3 regions of the Pseudomonas sp. p50(2008) genome follow, and region 1 is predicted to be linked to each of the others. Evidence: riboswitches for the same ligand, from Rfam matches in the RefSeq annotation. Region 1 holds a riboswitch; each other region holds the start of a gene.
The links. Region 1 has a riboswitch for cobalamin ahead of H7698_RS17830 (ABC transporter substrate-binding protein). Riboswitches for the same ligand answer to the same signal wherever they lie in the genome.
Positions count from the first base shown of each region.

Region 2: it holds a riboswitch for cobalamin, as region 1 does, so the genes downstream of both, cobW (cobalamin biosynthesis protein CobW) here and H7698_RS17830 (ABC transporter substrate-binding protein) in region 1, are expected to answer to the same signal.
Region 3: it holds a riboswitch for cobalamin, as region 1 does, so the genes downstream of both, cobO (cob(I)yrinic acid a,c-diamide adenosyltransferase) here and H7698_RS17830 (ABC transporter substrate-binding protein) in region 1, are expected to answer to the same signal.

Region 1 is NZ_JACMYF010000006.1:127,564-129,823, forward strand. It holds gene H7698_RS17825 (low affinity iron permease family protein) at 1-35, shown strand, start outside; cobalamin riboswitch at 785-979, shown strand; gene H7698_RS17830 (ABC transporter substrate-binding protein) at 1,125-2,150, shown strand; gene H7698_RS17835 (FecCD family ABC transporter permease) at 2,147-2,260, shown strand, end outside.
Region 2 is NZ_JACMYF010000005.1:256,326-258,585, forward strand. It holds gene H7698_RS15895 (CbtA family protein) at 1-258, opposite strand, end outside; gene H7698_RS15900 (CbtB domain-containing protein) at 270-461, opposite strand; cobalamin riboswitch at 581-807, opposite strand; cobalamin riboswitch at 1,046-1,260, shown strand; gene cobW (cobalamin biosynthesis protein CobW) at 1,361-2,260, shown strand, end outside.
Region 3 is NZ_JACMYF010000001.1:809,189-811,448, forward strand. It holds gene H7698_RS03610 (cobyrinate a,c-diamide synthase) at 1-602, opposite strand, end outside; gene cobO (cob(I)yrinic acid a,c-diamide adenosyltransferase) at 599-1,210, opposite strand; cobalamin riboswitch at 1,292-1,524, opposite strand; gene H7698_RS03620 (PQQ-dependent sugar dehydrogenase) at 1,676-2,260, shown strand, end outside.

The DNA of each region.
Region 1 (2,260 bases):
TGGGGGATGTTGAGGCGATCAAGGTGAGTGATTGAGGCCTACGGCAAACGCACCCAATACGTGGAAAAAACGCAGTTCGGTCGGCTTCTGATCTGCACTTGATCTGCACTTGATCTGCTTTTGATTTGCTTTTGATCTTCTTGCCCCCTCGTAAGGCCGAGCGCAGGTTCTGCGCAGTGGGCAACCCGGCATGGATGCCGGGTTAGCCGCCCCCGGCCATGGATGGCCGATGGCGGCGGGCCCACGGAGCAGGACCGGAGCGAGGGTATGCCGAGCCTCAGCGAGGCACCGCACGAAAGGGGCAAGAGCCCTTGGTTACTTGGGGCTCTTCCAAGTGACTCGCCGTAAGGGCGAAACCAATAGCCGCCGTAACCGCAGAAATGGATATGGACACCAGCAAGAATCTCACCGCCGATCAGGCCGCCATCGCTGGCAAGCCAGCTCCCACAGTTTGATCGGGTACATCAGCAAATATCGATCGGCTATGAGGGCGCCATCGCCGGCAGGCCAGCTCCCACAGTTTGATCCGAGTACATCAGGGAGATACTCATCGGCTGTCAGGCCGCCATCGCTGGCAAGCCAGCTCCCACAGTTTGATCCGGGTGCATCAGGGGATACTCATCGGCCATGAGGCCGTCATCGCGAGCAGGCTCACTCCTACAGTTGATCGGGGTACATCCGGAAAAAACGGTCGTTCATGAGGACGCCATCGCGAGCACGCTTTGCTCCTACAGTGGATCTGGGTGCATCGGGGTTAGACAGGTTCCCCTCGGACGGTCTGATCGACTACCATGCCGCCGCCGGTTTCCACATGGGATTAATAGGGAATCCGTGATGCTCACACAGCATCAAACGGAACTGCCCCCGCAACTGTAGATGCTGAGCCTGCTCCACGAACGCCACTGGGATCATCCCCGGGAAGGCCGGGGCCAGGCGATGACGCATCAGTCAGGAGACCTGCCGGCCAAGCAAATCACTAACCGGCGGGGTGTCCGGGAAGGACATCCTTGCCGCGTGCGTCACTTCGGTGATCGGCCTTGCACTGCCTTTGCAGCAGCGTTCGATGATGTGTTTCCAGACCGTATACCTCGGCTCCCCTGTACGGTTCAAATGGAGATCGCCCCATGCTGCTGCCCCGCTTCGCCACCCTCCTCTCCACCCTCCTATCGGGCCTGGGCTTTTGTGCCCTCGCCCAGGCGACCCCGACTCAGTACCCCCTCACCGTCGAAAACTGCGGCAGCACGCTGACGTTCCAGCACGCGCCTGTCCGGGCCGTGACCATTGGCCAGGCCGGCACTGAAATGCTCTATGCCATGGGTTTGAGCGACAAGCTGGTCGGCACATCGCTGTGGTTCAACGATGTCCTGGCCACGTACAAAGCCGAGAACGACAAGATCGAACGCCTGGCCGACAACGAGCCGAGTTTCGAAGCGGTGATCGGCAAACGTCCTGAACTGGTGGCGGTGGAGCTGGAATGGATGGTCGGTCCGCAAGGCGCAGTGGGCACTCGCGAGCAGTTTCATGAGCTGAATATTGCGACCTACCTGATGCCCTCCGATTGCGAAGCCAAAGACAACCTGGTCGGCGCCGATGGCACGCGGCTGGAGGCGTTTCGCATCGACAGCATCTACAAAAGCATCAGCCAATTGGCGCAGATCTTTGATGTTCAGGCCCGTGGCGAGCAGTTGAACGCCGAACTCAAGGCCAGCCTGGCGAAGTCGATGGCCACGGTGCAGAACAAGGACCTGAAGCACACCAGCGCGCTGTTCTGGTTCTCCAGCGCCAGCCTCGACATCGACCCGTACGTCGCCGGCCACAAGGGCATCCCGGATTTCATGCTCAACACCTTGGGCGTGCGCAACGTCGTTGAGTCCAACGAGGAATGGCCGACTGTGGGCTGGGAAACCATCGCCAAGGCCAACCCGACGTTCCTGGTGATTGCACGTATGGACCGCCGACGATTCCCTGCTGACGATCATGAAAAGAAACTGCAATTCCTGCGCAGTGACCCGGTGACGCGCAACATGGACGCGGTGAAAAACAACCGGATCATTATCCTCGACGCCATGGCGATGCAGGCCAGCGTCAGAATGTTCGATGGCCTTGAAACACTGGCGACCGCCATCAATGGCTACGACCTGCCGCAATGACCAGGACGTTGATTCGCACGCTGCTGGCGTTCGTGACACTGCTGCTGGCAGTGATCGCTGGCGTGGCCATTGGTGAAACGCCGATCGAGCCGGGCGTGGTGTTCCAGGTG
Region 2 (2,260 bases), on a different contig from region 1:
CGCTACAACCAGGTTGCCACCGGTGGTGGACAGCACGCGCTGCCAGCCGTCTTGCGGCTCCCAGGCTTCGGCATCGTGGGCATGAGCGGCCATGGCGGTGCCGGTATGCTCATGGATTTCTACCGCGGCAGGCTCTGATTTTTCGTAGGTCTCGGCCTGCATAATCAGCGGAGCTACCCAGAAGCTCTGCAGCAGGGTCAGCAGCAGGGCGGCCAGCAGCCCGGTGAAACCTGCGGTTTGCGCAATACGCTTGATCATGTCGGCAGGTCTCAATGGCACGGGAATGCGGAGCTGTGACGGGTATCGTGGGCGGCGTTGTGCACCGCTTCGATGTGGGAGAACCCGGCAAAGTACACAAGGCATGCGCCCAGGATCGACGCACACAAGGCGGCGGTCAGGCGTTGAGTCAGGGTCGTTGTGCTGCTGGCGGTGTTGCTGCCGGTGGTGCTGATGGTCGACATGGCGCTTCCCTCTGGTCTGTCAGCGGGTGAATAGAGCGCATGGAAGATCCCTGCGAATCGGGCACGCAGAGATGCAACAGCGCCCGCCCACCGCGGGTTTGTTATTCAGTGAAGGTGAAAATCACTGTGTGTTGCGGGCCGGTCTCCGGGCTCACGAGGGGCTGGGGCTTCGCCTCAACCTGCAAGAATCACCTTCCCATGCCGAACTGCTGGCACAGTGGATTCGATTCTTCACTCGCTTACCGTTGCGGGGGCAGCACCGGACTGACATGGCCTTGAGTAAAGCACATGATTCACCGGTTTCCCGTTTCACCCTGTGAAGGGCACCCGTAACAAGGCGTGTAGGAGAGCATGGGCGGGGGTTTGGCGTCAATTGGCAAGGGTTCTCAACTCGGTATCGAATGAGAGGGGTTTACCTGTGGCGAGGGGATTTATCCCCGTTGGGTCGCGAAGCGGCCCCCAGCATTCTTTCAGGTATTCAACGCAGGCAGGTTTGGCGACGGCTTCGCCGCCGAACGGGGATAAATCCCCTCGCCACAGGGGCCGTGTTGCCTCACGAACATTGACCGGCCCCAAGACCATGCGTAGCCTTGCGCTTTCGAGGTTCTTCGGTATTTACCGAAGCTAAGAAGGGAACGCGGTTCAAGCCGCGGCTGCCCCCGCAACTGTGAACGGTGATGTTCGCTGCCACGCCACTGCAAACCGTGTCCAACGGGTTCGCGGGAAGGCGCAGCGAATGCCAGGCGAAACCGCCAGGCACGCCGTCAGCCAGGAGACCTGCCTCGAAACAGATTCTCACTACAACCGGGCGGGGTGATCCGGTGGCGAACTCTTCCGCGCGCGCACCTGTCGCAGCGATTGTCGTCCCGCATGCCCGCCACCTTGCCAAAGGGCATCCGATGAAAACACTGGCCAAACTCCCCGTCACCATCGTTACCGGCTTCCTCGGCTCGGGCAAGACCACCTTGCTGCGGCACATGCTCGACAACGCTCAGGGCCGGCGCATCGCCGTCATCGTCAACGAGTTTGGCGAGCTGGGCATCGACGGTGAAATTCTCAAGCAGTGCGCCATCGGCTGCACCGAAGAAGAAGCCAACGGCCGCGTCTATGAGCTGGCCAACGGTTGCCTGTGCTGCACCGTCCAGGAAGAATTTTTCCCGGTCATGCGCGAATTGGTTGCCCGTCGTGGTGACCTCGACCACATCCTTATTGAAACCTCCGGCCTGGCACTGCCCAAGCCATTGGTGCAAGCCTTCCAGTGGCCGGAAATCCGCAGCGCCTGCACCGTTGACGCGGTGATTACCGTGGTCGACAGCCCGGCCGTGGCGGCTGGCACCTTTGCCGCTTTCCCGGACCAGGTCGATGCCCAGCGCAAACTCGACCCGAACCTGGATCACGAGTCGCCGCTGCACGAATTGTTCGCCGACCAACTGGCCAGCGCCGACCTGGTGATCCTCAACAAGGCAGACCTGATCAGCCCTGAAGACCTGGCCCGTGTGCGCCTCGAAGTCGCCGAAGAACTGCCGCCCGCAGTCAAGGTCATCGAAGCCAGCAGCGGCCGCGTTCCGCTGGATGTGCTGATCGGCCTAGGCGCCGGTTCCGAAGAACACATCGACAGCCGCCACAGCCACCACGATCACCACCATGATGGTGAAGACGACCACGATCACGACGCTTTCGACTCTATTTCCATTGAACTGCCGCAAGCCGACGAAAGCCTGCTGATGGACGCGTTGACCCAACTGGTGGTCAAGCACGGCATTTTGCGAGTCAAAGGTTTCGCGGCGATTCCGAACAAG
Region 3 (2,260 bases), on a different contig from region 1:
AGGTCCAGGTCATTCAATTCACCCGCTTGCACCAGGCCGAGATGCCGGCTCGGCAATTCGATCCCGGTTTCCCGGGACAATGCACCGTACCAACGCAACCCTTCCGTCAGGCTGCCTTCGAGCAACTGCGCATGGCGCACCGTACCGACCCGATTAGCCAATACGCCGGCAAACGGCAAGTCCGGCTGATAGCGCGCCAGCCCCAAGGCCAGCGCACCAAAGGTCTGCGCCATGGCCGTGCCGTCGATCACGGCCAGCACCGGCACACCGAAATGCCGCGACAGATCGGCACTGGACGGCGTGCCGTCGAACAGCCCCATGACGCCTTCAATGAGGATCAGGTCTGCCTCACCCGCGGCTTCCCACAGGAGCCGACGGCTGTCCTGCTCGCCAACCATCCACATGTCCAGTTGATAGACCGGCGCACCGCTGGCGCGCTCGAGAATCATCGGGTCCAGAAAGTCCGGGCCGCACTTGAACACCCGGACCTTGCGCCCCTGATTGCGATGCAAACGAGCCAGTGCAGCGGTGACGGTGGTCTTGCCCTGACCGGACGCCGGCGCGGCGATGAGTACCGCGGGGCAATGACGGGGTTGATTCACAATTCGACGCCTTTTTGCGCTTTGATCCCGGCCTGGAACGCATGCTTGATCACGCCCATTTCAGTGACGGTATCAGCCAGTTCAATCATTTCCGGCTTGGCGCCGCGCCCGGTTACCACCACGTGCTGCATCGGCGGGCGAGCCTGCAAATCGCTGAGTACCTGATCGAGGTCGAGGTAGCCGTGCTTGAGCGCGATGTTCAACTCGTCCAGCACCACCAGACCAATCGACGGATCGCGCAACAATTCACGAGAAACTGACCACGCCGCTTCGGCAGCAGCAATGTCACGCTGACGGTCCTGGGTTTCCCAGGTGAAACCTTCGCCCATCACATGAAAACGCACCTGCTCCGGAAAGCGGCGGAAGAACAGTTCTTCACCGGTGCTGTTACGCCCCTTGATGAACTGCACCACACCACACTGCATACCGTGCCCCATGGACCGGGCAAGCATGCCGAACGCCGAGCTGCTTTTGCCCTTGCCGTTGCCGGTGAGCACCAGCAGCAGGCCGCATTCATTCGGGGAGTTGGCGATGCGTTCGTCGATCACGGCTTTTTTGCGCAACATGCGCGCCAGGTGGCGTTCGTCGCGATCAGGGGTATCAGTCATGGGAAAGCTCTCCGTTGGGGCTGGATAACGGCGGGCAGGCACAAGAATAGACGGCAAAAAGCCTGGCATCGCCCACCGTGATGCCGCTGGATGGATCAGGCCGGTCTCCGGGCTCATGAGCGGCTTGACGCCGAACTGCGCGCCTTCCCATGCCGATAATCGACACAGTGGCACAAGGCGCAGTTTTTACTCATTTACCGTTGCGGGGGCAGCGCCGGGATCGCGAAGCTTCGTGCAACAAAGCGATCACTCACCGGCTTCCCTGTTTCACTCTGTCGACGACGTCACAGAGCACCTGAAACAAGCCGCGAAGGTTAGAGGGTTGGGGGTGGAGCGTCAATTAAAGACGGGACTTGTCTGCGCGATTAACTGCCGCAGATCGTTTGATTGATTGTGCCCTGTTGAACCATCGCACATTTGCGCTTCTCTACTGATCAGGTCAATGCATTTAAAGGGAAGATCAGCATGCGCAAACCCCAGTTCGCTCTCGTCATCGCGCTCGCCGGAGGTCTCGTCGCCTGCGGTGAAACCTCCAGCCTGCAAGTCTCCGACGGCACCGGTCCGTCACCGAAGTTGCCAGAACCGAACAAGACCCTGATACCGACGGTGAACATCGCCCCGGCCGTTGGCTGGGCTGACGGTGCCAAACCGACAGCCGCGGCCGGCACTCAGGTGGCCGCATTTGCCGAAGGGCTCGATCACCCACGCTGGCTCTACGTGCTGCCCAATGGTGACGTGCTGGTGGCAGAAACCAACGCGCCGCCAAAACCCGATGATGGCAAAGGCATAAAAGGCTGGGTCATGAAGACCGTCATGGGACGCGCGGGGGCCGGCGTCCCGAGTCCGAATCGCATCACGCTGCTGCGGGACAAGGATCACGACGGCATCGCTGAAACCCGCACCGTGTTTCTGGAGAACCTGAATTCGCCCTTCGGCATGACCCTGGTCGGCAATGACCTGTATGTCGCCGACACCGACCGCTTGTTGCGTTTCCACTATGCAGACGGTGACACGGCGATCAAATCGCAACCGATCAAAGTGGTCGATTTG